Regions from separate parts of the Leisingera sp. M527 genome, predicted to be linked through region 2. Evidence: riboswitches for the same ligand, from Rfam matches in the RefSeq annotation. Region 2 holds a riboswitch; each other region holds the start of a gene.
What was found. Region 2 has a riboswitch for cobalamin ahead of K3555_RS14380 (DUF1636 domain-containing protein). Riboswitches for the same ligand answer to the same signal wherever they lie in the genome.

Region 1: linked by a shared signal. The riboswitch ahead of K3555_RS02870 (hypothetical protein) and the one ahead of K3555_RS14380 (DUF1636 domain-containing protein) in region 2 are both predicted to bind cobalamin.
Region 3: linked by a shared signal. The riboswitch ahead of K3555_RS05135 (ABC transporter substrate-binding protein) and the one ahead of K3555_RS14380 (DUF1636 domain-containing protein) in region 2 are both predicted to bind cobalamin.

The regions. Positions count from the first base shown of each region.
Region 1 is NZ_CP081037.1:559,784-565,763, reverse strand. It holds gene K3555_RS02895 (5'-nucleotidase C-terminal domain-containing protein) at 1-812, opposite strand, end outside; gene nudC (NAD(+) diphosphatase) at 1,149-2,135, shown strand; gene K3555_RS02885 (SRPBCC family protein) at 2,193-2,660, shown strand; gene K3555_RS02880 (serine aminopeptidase domain-containing protein) at 2,686-3,564, opposite strand; gene K3555_RS02875 (TetR/AcrR family transcriptional regulator) at 3,649-4,239, shown strand; cobalamin riboswitch at 4,258-4,480, shown strand; gene K3555_RS02870 (hypothetical protein) at 4,590-4,994, shown strand; gene K3555_RS02865 (hypothetical protein) at 5,140-5,529, shown strand; gene K3555_RS02860 (protein-tyrosine phosphatase family protein) at 5,548-5,980, opposite strand, start outside.
Region 2 is NZ_CP081037.1:2,869,470-2,875,449, reverse strand. It holds gene cobN (cobaltochelatase subunit CobN) at 1-1,943, opposite strand, end outside; gene cobW (cobalamin biosynthesis protein CobW) at 2,050-3,084, opposite strand; gene K3555_RS14380 (DUF1636 domain-containing protein) at 3,087-3,497, opposite strand; cobalamin riboswitch at 3,593-3,797, opposite strand; gene cobO (cob(I)yrinic acid a,c-diamide adenosyltransferase) at 3,849-4,484, shown strand; gene glpD (glycerol-3-phosphate dehydrogenase) at 4,676-5,980, opposite strand, start outside.
Region 3 is NZ_CP081037.1:1,024,600-1,030,579, reverse strand. It holds gene sauS (acylating sulfoacetaldehyde dehydrogenase) at 1-148, shown strand, start outside; gene K3555_RS05150 (AMP-binding protein) at 145-1,641, shown strand; gene K3555_RS05145 (ABC transporter ATP-binding protein) at 1,830-2,591, opposite strand; gene K3555_RS05140 (iron ABC transporter permease) at 2,588-3,637, opposite strand; gene K3555_RS05135 (ABC transporter substrate-binding protein) at 3,634-4,644, opposite strand; cobalamin riboswitch at 4,786-4,978, opposite strand; gene K3555_RS05130 (DeoR/GlpR family DNA-binding transcription regulator) at 5,088-5,867, opposite strand.

The sequences.
Region 1 (5,980 bases), 2.0 Mb from region 2:
GCTCCGGGCATCACGACCGGTTTGGCAAAGGGATACGCGGCATCCGGCAGCGTCAGATGCGTGTGGCCGCCCACAACGGCATCAATTTCCGTCAGTGCGGCAAGCTGCTCCAGTTCATTTTCGCCGCGGCCCGCCCCGGCGTTACTGTCAATTCCCGTATGCGCCAGCGCCAGCACCAGATCGCAGCCCTGGGCCTTTAGCTGCCGGGCCTGGGCCGCGGCGGTTTCAACGATGCCGCCCGCGGCGAGTTGCTGCTGCAACGCCTTGCCGCACCAGATCAGGGTCTGCGGCGGCAGCACTGAAAACAGCCCGATCCGGACCGGTGGCAAACCGGGGCAGCCAGGCACCGCCCGCTCCAGCACCGCCCAGGGTACAAACGGCAGCCGAAGATCAGGCTGCCGCGCCGTCAGGCTTGAGCACAGCACCGGACATGGCACGTCTTTCAGGACGCCTGCCAGCGCCTCCAGGCCGAAATCAAAGTCATGATTGCCAAGACCAACGGCATCATATTTCAAAAACCGGAATGCGCGTGCCAAAGGATGGGGGCCTTTGGCGCCCGGCACGATGTCCCCCAGCGGCGACCCCTGGAAGCCGTCGCCGTTATCGACCAGAAGGCAGGCCGCGCCCAGGCGGTCAGCCTCAGCCCGCGCGCGGTTGATCAAGGTGGCAGCGCGGGACAGGCCGATAGCCCCGTCCGGGCGGTCGGCATAATAATCATGGCTCAGCAGATTGCAGTGCAGGTCCGTAGTGGCCAGCACGTGCAGCAGCCCGGTGGTGGTCCGGGATTGCGAGGCGCGCGCCCCGCTTGTCATGTCCGATATTCCGCTGACACTGCCTGCTGCTGCTCCTTCCCGCACCATTTGGTGCCGTTCTTGTTTTGCGGCTATTTGAATCAGCGTTTTAACGATTTGCAAAGAACCCTTTTTGCTGCATTTGATTTTTTCCTGCTGCCGAGGCTTCAAAGGGGCCGGCGCGCCCTGCCCAGCAGTGAAAAGCCGCAATTCCCGCCCGCCAGGTGTGGCGGTGCAGTGACAGGCAAGCGCAGATCGCTGCCGATTGCTGGCAACGCCTGCGGCACACTGCCATGGATGGCGCTATTTCATCCATGGCACCCAAAAGAAACCGCAGCCAGCCAAAGGAGAGCCGCAATGAAACACGCAGAACAAGTGACATTCGGCGGCGGCGGCGGGCTGGAGCGGGCGGCCCATCTGCGTACGGATACCGCAGCGCTGGAAGCGGCCTGGAACAGCCCGGAGGCCCAGGTGCTGCTGATGTGGCGCGGCAAGCCGCTGACCCGGCGCGAAACAGATGCGGATCTGCCCTGCGGGCTGGGCTGGACCGATCCGGCGCATCCGCTGGCCGCTGGCTGCAAGGATGCCGCATTGTTTCTTGGCCTGGCACCCGGCGGCGCGCCATGTTTTGCCTGTGATATCAGCGGCTGGCAGCCCGAAACCCTGGATCAGGAGGCGCTCAGCAGTTTTGCCGATGCCAGCGAGCAGCAGCACCCTGATCTGCCCGCGTCCCAAGTCTTTGCCGAGCTGCGCCGGGTGATGACCCGCCTCACACCGTTGGAGGCAGAACTGGCCGCCACTGCCAAGGCGCTTCTGGCCTGGCACCGCAGCCACCGGTTTTGCGCAGCTTGCGGCGCGCCCAGCGATTTGGCGCAGGCAGGCTGGCAGCGGATCTGCCCCAGCTGCAAGGCACCGCATTTCCCGCGCACCGACCCGGTGGTGATCATGCTGATCACCCATGGCGATGCTGTGCTGATGGGCCGGTCCCCCGGCTGGCCCGAGGGGATGTATTCGCTGCTGGCAGGTTTTGTCGAACCGGGTGAGACGCTGGAAGCAGCCGTGCGCCGCGAAACATTTGAAGAAACCGGCGTGCAGGTCGGGCCGGTCAGCTACCTGTCGAGCCAGCCCTGGGCCTTTCCGATGTCGCTGATGTTCGGCTGCGCGGGCGAGGCGCTGAGCACGGAGATCACCATCGACCCGGCTGAGATCGAAGACGCGCTGTGGGTCAGCCGCCAGGACATGATGACGGTCTTTGCCGGCGAACACCCGGTTCTAAAGCCGTCACGTCAGGGGGCAATTGCGCATTTTCTGCTCAAGAACTGGCTTGCGGACACCCTGGACTAAATAGCATATTGCCGAAAACGGCGCGCCGGCACGGCAGCGCAACCAAAGCAGGCGCGCATGGAATTTCAAAGCAAAGAAGATATCGAAGCCCCGATTGCCGACGTCTTTGGCGCGGTCTCCGATTTCGGACTGCTGGAGCGCTCGGCCCTGCGGCGCGGCATCGACGTGCAGCGGACCGGCGACACCGCCCAACCGGAAAACGGCCTGGCCTGGGATATCGGCTTTCGGTTTCGCGGCAAGCAGCGCGACATCCGGCTGACGCTGGCGTCTTATACCCCGGTCACCGGGCTGGCGCTGACGGGCAGCGGCAGCGGCCTGGACGGCCAGCTGGAGATTGAGCTGCTGGCGCTGTCGCCGCGGCGGACCCGGATGTCGGTGCAATTGAAACTGGCGCCGACCACCCTGACCGGCCGGCTGCTGGTGCAATCTCTGAAACTGGCCCGCAGCAACCTCAGCCGCCGGTTCAAGCTGCGGCTGGCCGACTATGCCCGGATCACCGAGGAACGGCTGAACCGCACCGCCTGATCCCAAGGTTTGGCGGGGCGCCGTGCTATTGCGGCGGCAGCAGCCGCGGCCACAGGGCCGCATTGGCGCGGGCAAAGGCGCCCAGGTGGCCAATCTTCTGCACGCCCGTCTCCTGCGGCACCAGCACAGTCCGCCGCTGCGGCACATCGCCAAAGACGTCCCCCAGCCGCCAAACGGCCGCGGGCGGCACAACGTCGTCATCCGCCATCGCATACAAATCCACCGGCACGCCGGTGCCTGCCCATTTGGGCCGCGGCAAGGCCAAGCCGGTTTCCGGCAGGTAGCTGCCGGGCGTGGTGCACCAGCGCCGCCACTGCCAGTACACTCCGGCAGGCAAATCGGCCCCGAACCCCACCGCGCGCCCGGGCAGATAGCCCAAGGCACGGACCAATGGCGGCACATGGCCGAACCAGAAAGCCAGCGCCAGCGCGCGGTAGGGCCAGGGATGATCGTGGTGATGCACCAAGCCGCCCGCAACCACGATCATGCGGGCGACGTCCTTCAGGCCATCCTGCAGGGGCATCAGCATTGCCCCCAGAGAATGGCCGATCACCCACAACGGCACGCCCGCATAGTGCCGTTGCAGTTCGGCCCTGGCAGCTGGCTGATCCTCCAGCGCCCATTGAACCATTGTCACGTCGGAATGGCGCGGATGGCCCCGCGCCGAGTCTCCGAAATCCCGGTAGTCATAGGTCAGGCAGGCCACTTGCTGCTCTGCTGCCAGCCAGCGCGCGAAATGCCGGTAATAGCGCTGCGGCACCCCGGTTGCGCCATTCAGCACCACTGCTGCCCGCGCCGGCCCCGCAGGGTGGTACAGCCGCCCGGCCAGCATGTGGGTGCCAGATGCAAACCGCAGGGCCTCCTCGCGGATAACCGCGGTATGTTCTGCGCTTTTGTCCAGCATGGCAGCCTCCTGAGCCGATTGATCTAGACCGATTGGTCTAATTCATCTCTGGACCAATCGGTCCAATGCTGTCAAGTTGCCGCCATGAATGACGTAACGACAGCCAAGGCAGGCGGGACCAGCCTGCCCCCAACCCGCGAGCGGCTGATCCGCGCCGCTGCCGGCCTGTTCCGCAACAAGGGCTACAGCGGCACCGGGCTGGCGGAACTGCTGGCTGAGGCGGGGGCACCCAAGGGCTCGCTTTACCACCATTTCCCCAGTGGCAAATCCGACCTGGCCCTGGCCGCAGCGGATTGGGCGTCAGGGCAGATGCTGCTGCTGATAGAGGCATCTTTCACCCCGGCGCCCACCTTTCGGGAGGGGGCCAAGACGGTCTGTTACAAACTGGCCAAGCTGTTTGACAAACAAGGAAAATGGAGCGGCTGCCCGGTTTCGGCTACCCTGTTCGAAGGGCCGGAGAACGAGGCGTTCCACCAGCACGCCGCGCATCTGTTCGAGGGCTGGATTACTGAAACCACCCGCCACGCCCGCCGCCTGGGCCTGCCCGAACCTGAGGCCCGCGCGGCGGCGGAGAATTTCTACATCCTGCTGCAGGGCGGCTGGCAGCTGGCCCGGGTGCGGCGCGACTCGGATGTGATCCGGGGGCTGTATTTGCAGATGCAGAAAAACAATTGACGACTCGGGCACCCAACCGCTACCGCTTGTGCTGATGGTTCCCGTGCCACAGAATCTTGTGTCCGGGATGAAAAGGGAACACGGTGCGGCCTGCGCAAGCTGGCCCAGTCCGAGACTGCCCCCGCAACTGTAAGCGGCGAGCGACCCCGATAGAGCCACTGGCCCTCGAAACGAGGCCGGGAAGGATCGGGAAAGCATCGACCCGCAAGTCAGGAGACCTGCCATCAGACGTGTAACTCGAACCCGGGCGGGGTGTCCGGACAGGGTCTGATGGCTGCGGCGGCTGTGATCCGTCTTTCATCCGGTCTCTTGTCCCCATGACCCCCGTGCCACGCGCGGAGGGCGCAGATATGATGTGGACCGACCAGACGCATTTCTATGCGGCAACAGATTGCAAGTATTTGGGGCGCCCCTGCCCCGCGGCACAGCGGATGATCACCAAACTGGCCGAGGCGATGACCAAGGCAAAACCGCTGACGCAAGACGATTTCGAGATCACCGGCACCACCGCACTGGACGGCTGCCCGCGCAGCTGCCCGGCGCAGTTTGCCGCCGGCCACGACCGGATCCGGCTGTATTGCGGTGTCGGTGAAGAGGCGCCGCGCGAGGGGCTGGACCGCTTTGCCGATGCCATCCTCAGCCGCGACGGCACCGGTTTTGCGGCCTCGAAACTGGACGCCCGCCCCTGCGCGCTGATGGAGGCGCTGCCGAAAACGGTGAACGCGCGGGAAGCAGAGCGGATGATGGCACTGTGATCCGCAACCCGAACGGGCTGGTGCGGTTCCCTGCGGCTCGAAAGATATCCGGCTGACAGAAATGTGTTCGGCATCAGGCTGGCCCGTCTGCCTGATCGGCTCTAGGCAATTCCCGGTATTCAGACTTTATGCAAGGGGATTGCCAATGTTTAAGACCTTTCTGCCGGCCTGTGCTGTCATGAGTGCCTGCGCAACATTTGCCGCCGCCGAACAGCCGCTGTCCACCGAGGAGATCATAGACCTGCTGACCGGGAAGACGATTGAAGGGCTGCATTTCGAGACCCATACCCGCCAGTATTTCTCGGAGTCCGGACTGACGCTCTGGATCAAGCAAGGCGACGCCGCCCCTTCGGAAGCACGTTATAAAATCGAAGACGGCCAGTACTGCTCCAGCTGGTCCGGATTATGGAACACACCGGAATGGGGCTGCTATGCCATTGTGAAAGATGCGGAGCAGGGGCTTTACTATTTTCATGGCGAAAACTTCCGGGCGCCTTTTATCATCGGTAGAGGTTTTGATCTGAGCTTCGACTAGCCCCAGTGGCGGCGCTGGTCACGGCTCGGCAGCCTGCGCACCGGCACAGGCCCAATCCAGCTGCCCCTCCGTCTCGACCGCGCAGGGCCGTACCGCCCGCAGCCGGGCCAGCGCCTGCGCCGGGGCTTCGCCGCATTCGATCATCAGCCGCAGCACCGCCATGCCGGATCGTCCGCACCCGCCCCTGCAATGCACCAGCACCCGGCCGCCGCCACCCAGTGCCTGCCGTGCGGACGTGCTGGCCGCGGCCCATTTTGCCGCCACAGCGGGCGGCGGCACCTGGAAATCCGGCACTGGCAGATGCAGCCAGCGGCAGGCCATGCTTTGAATATCTATCCCCAGCCGCGGCACCCCGGCTGCGTGCTCGGCCTCGGTGGTCATTGAGATGACCAGCCCCGGCCTCCACTGATAGATCTGGATCAGGTCATTGCGGTAATCGCCTCCCGCCCCG
Region 2 (5,980 bases):
TCGGCGGGGGAGGTGCCGGGGGTGAGGCCAAGGTCAGCCTCGACGCCGGTGCCTTGCGCCTCGGCGCGGATATCGCCGATCAGCCGGTCGCGGCGGGCCGGATCCAGCCCGTCGGCGGTGGAGTATTCGTCCAGCAGGCTTTCCAGCCGGGCCATCCCGTCAGGCAGGCTGGTCTGCGCCAAGGGTGGCGGCAGGTGGCCGAGGGTGATGGCGCCGATGCGGCGTTTGGCCTGGGCGGCTTCGCCCGGATCATTGACGATGAAGGGGTAGGCGACAGGCAGCGGGCCGGTCAGAACCTCGGGCCAGCAGGCGCCCGACAGCGCCACCGCCTTGCCCGGCAGCCATTCCAGCGTGCCGTGGGCGCCGATGTGGACAAGGGCATCGGACTGGGAGCGCAGCCAGAGATAAAAGGCGACATAGGCGTGGCGCGGGGTGCGGTCGAGATCGTGGTAATCATCGACGCGGGTTTTCACTTCGCCGCGTTCGGGTTGCAGCGCGATCAGGGCCTTGCCTGCGCGCAGGGCCTTGAAATGAAAGGCACCATCACGGCAGTCTGCGTCTTGGTCCGGGGCGCCCCAGGCCTCTGCCAGGGTGTTTTGCAGGTCTTGCGGCAGGCTGGCGAGGGCTGCGCGGTAGTCTTCCAGCGGGACGCTGAGGGTCTCATCCATCAGCCGCAGGCCGGTGTTTTCCTGCGGCTCCACGGTATAGCCCTGATCCCACAATTCGCGCAGGATTTCGTCGCAGGAGGCCAGCGCGTCGAGGCCGACGGCATGGGCGAGGTTGTGGTCGCGGCCGGGATAGGTGGAGAGGATCAGGGCAAGGCGTTTTTCTGCATTCGGCAGTTCGCCAAGGCGCAGCCAGCCGTCGACGCGGTCAACAGCGGCTTTGACGCGATCCGCATCGGCGCGGTGGGCAAAGCGGGAATACTGCAGGTCCGGGTCTTTCCGGCCCGGGGATTTGAAGCTGACAACGCCTGCGAAGATGCGGCCGTCGACTTCGGGCAGCACCACATGCATGGCGAGGTCGGCGGGCGACAAACCCCGGTCGGCCTCGGCCCAGTCTTTGCGGCGGGCGGTGGAGAGGGCGACCTGGAACACCGGGCAGCCGGTGGTGCTGAGCGGCGAGGCGCTGCCGTCGGTGCCTTGGGCCGAAAACGCGGTGGCGTTGATGATGGCGGCGGGGGACAGCGCGGGGAGAGTTTCGCGCAGCCAGTCAGCGGCGGCGGGGGCCTTGAGGCTGGCGGCAAAGAGGCCATAGGCGGCGTATCCGCGGGCGCGCAGCTCAGCGATCAGCGCATCCACCGGACCGGTGTCTGCAGCAGTGAGGTAAGAGCGGTAGAAGCTGACCAGCACCAGCGGTTTGTCTTGTGCGGGGAGATCCGCCAGTACGCCTTTGGCCGGGTCATAAAGCCCATGCTGCGGCATGGATTTGAGGCCCAGCACAGGGCCGGCATAAAGCCCTGCCGCGAGCGACAGCTGGGCGAGGGCGGCCTGTGCGGCAACGGCGCCGCCGGCGTCGCACAAGGCCTGCAGGCGGCGCAGGGTGGAGACGGGCAGGGTGGACAGCTCATCCAGCCTTGCATCCTCGCGCCCGTCGGCAGGCAGGATCGCCAGCGCAATGCCCTTGCGGCGGGCGAGGTCCTGCAGGGTGGCGAGGCCATAAGGCCAATAGCTTTCGCCGCCGATCAGGCGGACCAGGATGCCTTTGGCGCCCTCCAGCGTCTGTTCCGTGTAGACGTCGACCGAGAGCGGGTGCTTTAGCGCGACCAGATTGGCGACGCGCAAGGAGGGCAGCCTGCCGTCCGCGCGATGCCATCCCGCCGCAAAAGCGCCGAGGTCGCTGTCGGAAAACGACAGCACCACAAGATCGCCGGGCGTCTGCCCGAGATCCTGCGGGGTATCGGTCTCGTCAAGGCCGTGGCTTTCGCGGAAGACGACGTGCATGGATCAGGCCTTTGCTTTTCGATAGGCGTTGGTGGAGAGGGTCGGGCGCAGCCCGGCCTGCGGCCGGGCGGTGTCATCTGAAATGATGCGCCAAACCCGCATAGCTTCAGGCGCCCAGTGCGGCGCGGATGGCCGGGGCGTCGATGTCGTCATGCTCGGCGATAACCACCAGGGCGGTTTTGCGCGGCTGCGCGCCCCAGGGCTGATCGTATTGGGCGCGCAGGCGCTCGCCCACGGCTTGAACCAGCATCCGCATCGGCTTTCCTTCCACCGCCACATAACCTTTGACGCGCAGGATGTTGCGCTCGCGGGCGAGTTTCACGATGGCATTTTGCAGCGCTTCCGGGTCGGATACTTCGCCCATTTCGACAACGATGCTTTCAAAATCGTCATGCTCGTGGTCGTGGTGGCCGTCGTGATGGCTGGGGCGGGCGTCCAGATCATCCTCGGCAGCGGCGCCCAGGCCCAGGATGATGCGCGGGTCGATCACGCCTTCGCTCATCGGCAGGATCGGCAGCTTGCGCGGCGCTTCGGCCTCGATCACCGCGCGGGCCTTCTCGACGCCTTCGTCGCCGGCCAGGTCGGCCTTGGACAACAGAACGATGTCAGCGCAGGAGATCTGGTCCTCGAATACCTCGGACAGCGGGGTTTCGTGGTCGATGCTGTCGTCCGCTTCGCGCTGGGCCTGCACGGCGTCCAGGTCGGGGGCGAACTGGCCCTTGGCCACGGCCTCGGCGTCCGCCAGGGCAATCACCCCGTCGACGGTGATGCGGGAGCGGATCGCGGGCCAGTCAAACGCCTTCAGTAGCGGCTTGGGCAGGGCCAGGCCGGAGGTCTCAATCACGATATGGTCGGGTTTTTCGGGCAGGGCCATCAGCTGTTCGATGGTGGGGATGAAGTCATCGGCCACGGTGCAGCAGATGCAGCCGTTGGCCAGCTCCATGATGTTTTCCGCCGGGCAGTTGTCATCGGCGCAGGATTTCAGGATGTCGCCGTCCACACCGGCGGTGCCGAATTCGTTCACGACCACAGCCAGACGCTTGCCCTGCGGGTTTTGCATCAGGTGGCGGATCAGCGTGGTTTTGCCTGCGCCCAGAAAGCCGGTGATGACAGTGACGGGGATCTTGTTGAGATCGCTCATGATTACTCCTCGGAGAAGAACTTGGCCGGCGGGATGCGGGCAACAGATTGCTTGCGGAAGGTCTGCGGGCGCTGGCGCCAGGGCACGACGCCATCAGCGGTGCCGGCATAAGCCGCCGCGCCTTCCAGAATTTCGGGGACATGCTGGTCCGGGTCGAGGTCGCCGTAGACATAGGTCCAGCGCTCCTCGCCGCCGATCAGTGCAACAGCGCAGCCTCGCTTGCACGACGACAGGCATTCGACGCCACGCAGACGGACGCCTTCGGGCATTCCGGCCTCTTCCAGCGCTGCGTGCAGGATGGCACCGGGGCGGGCGGCCTCGGGGTCGGCGCCCTCGCGGCGGCAGGTGAGGCAAACGGTCAGCGTGACCGGTCCCGGGGTGCTGGCAGATTGGCCTGCCATGTCGTCAGCCATTGGCGCGTCTCCTGTCGCGGCAGGGCGTGCGGGATGGCCGAAAAGGGGCCAGTCGTGCGAACCCCTTACCCGGTCGCAGAACACCCCGTCTGCCCGTTGATCTCTCCTTCGCTGGCAGGTCTCCCGGCTTGCGGATGCCAAGGCGCAGGGCCTTGCCGGCCATCCTGCCTTCCCGGGGATCACCCAGTGGCATGGCGGCCTCATCCGGTCACGGTCGCGGGGGCGGCTGTGCTTCGGCCCGAAAGCCTTCACATTCCCTCTTCGCCTGTTTTCACAGGAACCAGCTGAACCCCCTTGCGCTATCGTGCCCTTCTTTGTCAAGACATGGGTCAAACAGCTGGAGAGCCCCCAATGAGCGAAAAGTCTGAAACCGGCATCTCAGAAGAAGAAGCCGCCCGTCATACGTCCAAGATGGCAAAGAAAAAGGCCGCGCGCGACCGGATGATGAAGACCAAGGAGGGCGAGAAGGGACTGATTATCGTCCACACCGGACCGGGCAAGGGCAAATCCTCGTCGGGGTTCGGGATGATCATGCGCTGCATCGCGCATGGGATGCCGTCCGCCGTGGTTCAGTTCATAAAGGGCGCCTGGCAGACCGGCGAACGCACGCTGATCGAGGAGAACTTCAGCGATCTCTGCCAGTTCTACGCGATGGGCGAAGGCTTTACCTGGGAGACACAGGACAAGGCCCGCGACATTGCCGCCGCGCAGAAGGGCTGGGAGAAGGCCAAGGAGATGATCCTGGATGAGCGCAACACCATGGTGCTGCTGGACGAGATCAACATCGCGCTGCGCTATGACTATCTGGATCTTGAGGAGGTTTTGGAGTTCCTGGTGGAGCAGAAGCCGCCGATGACCCATGTGGTTCTGACAGGCCGCAACGCCAAGGAAGAGCTGATCGAGATTGCCGATCTGGTGACCGAGATGGGGCAGATCAAGCACCCGTTCCGCGCCGGTGTGAAAGCGCAGAAGGGGGTGGAGTTTTAATCCCTTTCAGGCTGCAGTATTGAGCGGGCTTGAGGTTTTGCGCTTTGCTTCGCAAATCGCCGGGGGGCGGGGGCGCTGCCTTCGGCAGCGCCCCCGCCCGGCCCAACGCTTTTCAGGGAACCTCTGGTTCATTGAAAAGGGGCGGGAGTGCCCCGGCCTTTGAAGTCCGGACTGTTAGCGCGCATGCGGAATTAAGCTGCCAGCCGGGCGGCTTTCTCGCTGATATAGGCATCGACCGCTGCGCGCTGTCCTTCATCCAGGCGCAAACCCAATTTAGTGCGGCGCCACAGGTAGTCGTCGCCTGAACGCACCCACTCGCGGGCAATTGACCAGTCGAGTTCCCGTGCGGTGATTGTTGCGCCGAAATCCTGGCCCAGATCAGCGGCGGATTTGGCATCGCCCAGCACCTCCCAGGACTCCAGCCCGTAGGCGCGGATCAGCCGGGCGGCCCAATAGGCGCTCAGGAACGGATAGTCCGCTGCCAGCTTGGCTTTTAGCGTCTCCACATCCGCCACCGCAAAATCACCGCCGGGCAGGGCCACGCCTGCGGTCCAGTCCGACGGCAATTGCGGGAAAACCTTGCCGATTTTCGCCAGCGCGGCCTCGGCCAGCTTGCGGTAGGTGGTGATCTTGCCGCCAAAGACATTCAGCAGCGGCGCCTGTGCTTGATCCAGCGTCAGCACATATTCGCGGGTGGCCGCAGTGGCCGAGCTGGCACCGTCGTCATAAAGCGGCCGCACGCCGGAATAGGTCCAGACAATATCCGCGCGCGTCAGTGGCTGTTCGAAGTATTGCGACGCAAAATCAATTAGATAATCCTGCTCGGCCTCCGTGCAATGCGGTTTGGTCTCCGGATCCGGATGGTCGGCGTCGGTGGTGCCGATCAGGGTGAAATCCGTCTCGTATGGAATGGCAAAGATGATCCGCCCGTCGGTGCCCTGGAAGAAGTAGCAGCGGTCATGGTCGAACAGTTTTGGCACCACGATATGGCTGCCGCGCACCAGGCGGACGTTTTCGCGGCTGTTCTGGCCCAGTTTTTGCTTCAGCACGTCGGCAACCCAGGGTCCGCCTGCATTGACCAGCATCTTGGCCCGGTGTTCCTTCTCCTCGCCAGTGGCGTGATCCTTCACGGTGACAACCCAGTGATCAGAGTGGCGCTGGGCTGACAGAACCTCGGTCCGGGTCAGGATTTCGGCGCCGCGGGCCTGTGCATCGCGGGCGTTCAGTACCACCAGGCGGGTGTCCTCGATCCAGCAGTCTGAGTATTCAAAGGCGGTCTTGAACTTGCTTTTCAGCGGCCGGCCTGCCGGGTCGGCTGCCAGGTCAAGCTTGGCGGTGCCGGGCAGGATGCCGCGTTTGCCCAGGCTGTCATACAGAAACAGCCCCAGCCGGATCAGCCAGGCGGGGCGGCGGCCGCGGGTCCAGGGCATGAAGGTGGTAAGCAGTTTCGACGTCGGCGTTTCGCTATCAAAGCGCATGTCCTTGTGAAACGGCAG
Region 3 (5,980 bases), 1.8 Mb from region 2:
GTGCGGCAGCTGGGGCGGCAATTCGATCGACACCAACCTCCATTGGCGGCATTTCGTGCAAACCACCAAGATCGTGCGCGAAATCGCACCTCGCGAACCGGCATTGGACGACATCTTTGCCAGCTATTGGGCGGAGGCGGGACAATGATGGAACCGCCCAAAGGAACCATTCGCGACTGGCTGAACAAACGCGCCGAGGACGGCGGCACCGGTTTTATCTTCCCCGATGGCGCGCCGGATCTCAGCTGGCAAGAACTGCGCAGCACGGCTGAGGCCATCGCCCGTTCGCTGACCGCGTTGGGCATCGCCAAGGGCGAGAGCATCGCGATCTTGCACCCCAACGGACGCGAGGCGCTCGAATGCCTGTTCGGGGTGCTCTACGGCGGCTTCCGCGCCACCATGATCAACCTGGTCGCGGGCAACAGCGCCGTCGCCTACGCCCTGCAGCACAGCGGCGCCCGCTACGCCTTTGTTCATGACAGCCAGACCGGGCTGTTCGCGCAGACTGCCGACCTGTCCATCCTCTCCCCATTAGACAGGCAGGCAGTCACCGGCGGGCCACCGGCAGAGCTGCACCCGCTCTCTGCCGGTGACCACGCTTTGCTGATGTATACCTCCGGCACCACCGGGCAGCCCAAGGGGGTGGTGCACAGCCACGCCAGCCTGCTGGCCGGGGGCTGGACCACGGCTATCGCGCATGAGCTGACACCGCAGGACCGCGGTCTGTGCGTGCTGCCGGTTTACCATATCAACGGGTTGTGCGTGACGGTGATGGGCACGCTGATTTCCGGCGGCTCGCTGGCCATGTGCGAGCGTTTCTCGGCCAGCCGCTTCTGGGCGCATGCGGGCTGGTCCAAGGCCACGTGGTTTTCGGTGGTGCCGACCATCATATCGCATCTGCTGCACTCAGAGCTTGATCCCGTCGACAGCACCAGGGCACGCCTGCGCTTTGGCCGCTCCGCGTCTTCGGCGCTGGCTCCGGACGTGCAGCGCGCGTTTGAGAACCGGTTCGGCATCCCCATCATCGAGACCATGGGCCTGACGGAAACCGCCGCGCAGATCCTGTCCAATCCCTTGCCTCCAGGCACCCGCAAGATCGGCTCCCCCGGCATCGCTTATGGCAACGGCATCGCCATCCTGGATGCAAACCAGCAGCCGGTTACCGATAGCACCGAGGGCGAACTGGCCGTGCGCGGCCCCAACGTGATGCTGGAATACCTGAACAACCCGGAGGCCACGGCGGGCACCTTCACCGCGGACGGCTGGCTGCGGACCGGTGATCTGGGGCGCATCGACGGAGACGGCTATGTCTTCGTGACTGGCCGCTTGAAAGAGCTGATCATCAAAGGCGGCGAAAACATCGCACCGCGCGAGATTGACGAGGCGCTTTATTCGCACCCCGACGTGATCGAGGCCGCCGCTTTTGCCCGCCCCTGCAAAAGCTACGGTGAAACGGTCGAGGCCGCGGTCAAAATCCGCGACGGCTCCACCCTGACACCGCTGGAGCTGATCGAAATCTGCCAGTCCGTACTGGGCCGGTTCAAATCGCCGGACGAGATCCACATCCTGCCGGACCTGCCCAAAGGACCGTCAGGAAAGATCCAGCGCAACAAAATCCTTGGGGAAATCACCAACAGCTGAACTCCCCAACAACCCTCGCCCGCAAGATGATAAGAAGGTCAGCTTTTCTGCCTCAATGTTTCGCGCGCGAAACATCCGGTCAGCAGTGCTGACCGGTCCGCCGCGCGGCAGCGCGGCGCCGGGCCCAACGGGCGCGGGGTCTCCGTCAGGGGATCCGGCAACGGGCGGGAGTGCGGCATCGCAGCCGCTCACGCCAGATGAAAGGACAGGAACGGTTCTGCCCCGTCCGCGTCACGGATCCAGCGGGCCTTGATCCCGAAAATTTCCGATACCGTTTCCGGGTTCAATGCTCTCTGCGGGGTGCCCAGCGCCACCAGGCGTCCGCCCGACAGCACCGCCACCCGGTCGCACATCAGCGCCTGATTCAGATCGTGCAGTGCCACGACGGTGGTCACCTTCAGGTTCCGGATGCAGTTCAGGATCGACAGCTGGTGATGAATATCCAAGTGGTTTGTCGGCTCGTCCAGCAGCAGCAGCCCGGGCCGCTGCGCAAGGGCGCGGGCGATGTGCAGCCGCTGCCGCTCGCCGCCGGACAATGTGGCCCATTCGCGGCTGGAAAAACCCTCCATTTCCACTGTCTTCAGCGCGTTTTCAACATGCAGGCTGTCTTCGCCGCTCCAAGGTCTCAACGCTGACAGCCAGGGCGTCCGCCCCAGTTCCACCACCGACCGTGCGGTGATGCGCTCGGCAGTATCGGCCTGCTGTTCGACAATCGCGGTCCGCTGGGCGACCTCTCTGCGCGTCAGCTGCGCCAAGGGTTTTTCCGCCAGCAGAACCTCGCCATGCGAGGGGCGTGCCAACCCCGCCAGCAGCCGCATCAGCGTGGATTTCCCGGACCCGTTCGGACCGACCAGCGCCAGGGTCTCACCCGGCTGCACCGTCAATGAGACATCAGACAACAGCAGCTTGCCGCGGATGGAGTAAGACAGGCTGCGGGCTTCGATCTTCATCGCGCAGCCCTTCTTCCGCGCACCAGGATCACCGCAAAGGACGGCGCCCCGATCAGGGCTGTGACAACGCCGATGGGCAGCACCTGGCCAGGGATTATGATCCGGGACACGATGTCTGCGCCAATCAGGAACACCGCGCCGGTCAGCGCCGCGGCCGGCATCAGCCTGCGATGCCCGGGACCAACCAGGAACCGCGCCGCATGCGGGATCACCAGGCCGACAAAGCCGATCGAGCCAACGATGGACACCATCACCGCTGTGGTCAGCGCGGTGGCAAAGATCAGGATAACTTGCACCCGCCGCACCGGAATGCCCAGCGAGGCTGCTGAATCGGTGCCAAAGGTAAAGGCATCCAGCGCCCGCGCATGGAACCGGCAGACGACCCAGCCCGCCAGCGCCAGCGGCACTGCCAGCCACACATCCGGCCAGCGCACCCCGCCCATATTGCCCATCAGCCAGAACATGATGCCGCGGGCCTGATCGGCGTTGGCGGATTTGGCAATGATGAAGGCCGTCAGCGCGTTGAACAGCTGCGAGCCTGCAATGCCGGCCAGCACAATTTGCGCTGCCGCAGCGCGGCTACCGCCGGCCCCGGCGGCCCGGGCCAGAACGGCAACAAAGCCAAAGGCCAGCAGCGCGCCGTTAAAGGCGCCAAAAGACAACGACAGCGCACCGCCGCCAAGCCCTGCAATGGTCACCGCAACCGCCCCGGTCGAGGCGCCGGCGGAAATGCCCAGGATATAGGGGTCTGCCAGCGCATTGCGCAGCAGGGCCTGCAGCACCACGCCCGCCACCGCCAGCGCCGCCCCGCAGGCCCCCGCCACAAGCGCACGCGGCAGCCGGTAACTCCAGACAATGCCTTGATCTATCGGATCAACCGGCAGCCCTGCCCCGGCCAGCTTATTGGCCAGAACCGACAGCACTAGGTCAGGCGCAAGCGCGGTTTCCCCGATCATTGCGCCTGCCAGAACCGCTGCAATCAGCACCGGCAAGGCCAGGCACGCGCCCTTGACGCCCTGCCATGTGATTGCAGCGGCTGCACTCACTGGCTGGTGCCGATCACGCTGAGTTCAGCAGCCAGATCCTCCAGCGCCGGAATGGCACGGATGGTGGCATCCATCGCCTGGGCGTCCATCACAACGATGCGGTTGTTCTTGACTGCATCCATCTGGCTCGCCACCGGATCATTGCGCAGGAAGTCCAGCTTCTTTTCATAGTCATCCGCGGCAAAGCGGCGGCGGTCCATGCGGGCAATCACAATCACCGTCGGATTGGCCTTGGCGATGGTCTCCCAGCCGACCGTTGGCCATTCCTCGTCGGTCTCAACGACGTTGCGCAGGCCCAGCTGCTGCATCATGTAACCTGGCGCGCCCTTCTGGCCGGCCACAAACGGGTCGCTTTCCATTTCGGGCGACGAGAACCAGAACACGGCAGACGCATCTTCCAGCGCGACCTGCTGCGCCTTGGCAACCGCCGCAGCCTCGCGCGCCTTGTAATCGGCGACCAGTTCGGCGCCCTTTTCAGCCTCGCCAAAGATCGCCGCCAGTTCCTCAATCCCCTGATACAGGCTGCCGGTGGTGAACATCTGCGTGCGGGTGCCGTCGCCGCCGGTGGTGTTGTCCTTGCCGACGCAATCGGCGGGCATCACATAGGTCGGGATGCCCAGATCATGGAACTGCTCGCGCTTGGCTACGACGCCTTCGGGGCCGACGTGCCATTCGTACTGCGCTGCCACCAGACCGGGGCGTTTGGCCACGACGCTTTCAAAGCTTGGGTCGTTGTCGGCCAGACGGTCGATCTTGGCATTCATGTCTGCGTATTCCGGCAGCACGTCGTTGAACCAGACCGAGGTGCCCAGCACCTTATCGCCCAGCCCCAGCGCATAAAGCACTTCGGTCGCCGCCTGGCCAACCGTTACCGAAGACGCTGCCGGCGCCTCGAAGGTGACCGACTGGCCGCAGTTTTCTATGGTCAGCGGAAAGGTTTCGCTGGCCGCCGCAGCCTGTGCGGCAGCGATGAAGGAAAGGCCGATCAGGCCGGAACGCAAAAACATGATATTCGATCTCCATGTGTCAATGACCGGAGAACGGGTGAAAGGGCATTGACCGGTAAGGCTGAGGGTCTGGCCCCCGCTTGCGGCACCGGAAAACGGCGGCGCATCTTACCGGCAACCTCCCCGGACAACCCCGCCCGGTGTCTTTCGGTTTTCACCGGCAGGTCTCCTGACTGGCGGGTCAATGACTGTGCCGTCTTCCCGGACCGTTTGGTCCAGTGACGTCATGGCACAGCTCTCGCCGCCTACAGTTGCGGGGGCAGTTCCGTTTGGCGCCGGCAGGCACCGCGGATTCCCTCTTAGCCCTTTCGGGACCGGTAAAGCGCGGGTAGCGCATCCCTTTCGTTGCGGCAAGAAAAAGTTTTGATGCAGAGGGAATTCTGCAAACCGGGCGCAGCCAGAGCAACTGGGCTGCGTCTTGTCCGGATGACGGCCCTGCCCGGTTACTCGACCACGATCAGATCGGTATCCATCGCCTTGAGCATGTCCTTGATGGCCTGCGGCGGCTGCGCGTCCGTATAGAAGACCTCGAATTTTGTATCCTTGCCGACCGACACCGGCGCGCGCTTGTTGAACTTGTCATGATCGGCCACAACAATCCGGACCTGCGCATTGGCCGCCGCGACACGGGCCAGGTTTGCCTCTTCGAGATCATGCAGCATGAAGCCCAGTTCGGCATTGATCGCCCCGGCCGAAAAGATGGCAAACTGCACGTTCAGCCGCCGCACCAGATCAAGCGCTTCGGCCCCGAAGGCACCGCCGTCATGCGGGCGCAGCTCGCCGCCCGCCAGAAACACCCGGTTGTTGTTGCGCGAGGCCAGCGCATGGGCCACCAGCACGGAATTGGTCACCACAAAGAGGTTTGACCGCTGCCGCAGCTCCTGCGCCACATAAGCGGTGGTGGAGCCGACATCCAAAAAGACCGAATCCCCGTCGCTGATGGTCTTGGCAACCTCGATGGCCAGACGCTGCTTTTCTGAGGCGTGTGTGTCCATCCGGCTTTGCAGCGGCAGCTCGTTCACATCTTCAACCAGATGCACCCCGCCGTGCACCTTGCGGACCGCCTGGGCATCCTCCAGCGTGCGGATATTGCGCCGGATGGTTTCATTGGACACGCCCAGCCTGCCGGCCAGATAGCTGACCCGGCAGGACCCGCCTGCCTGTTGCAGCGCCCGCAGGATTTCCTCTTCGCGCTGATTGGTGGTTTTGCGGCTTTTGGTCATTGGGCCTCCTGTTGTGTTGCTACGCCAGAAAGCCACAAAAAACAACACATGAGCCCTCGGATACCGCGCCCGTCCGCCTCAAAACGCACTTTCTTCGAGGTGACTGTGGCTTA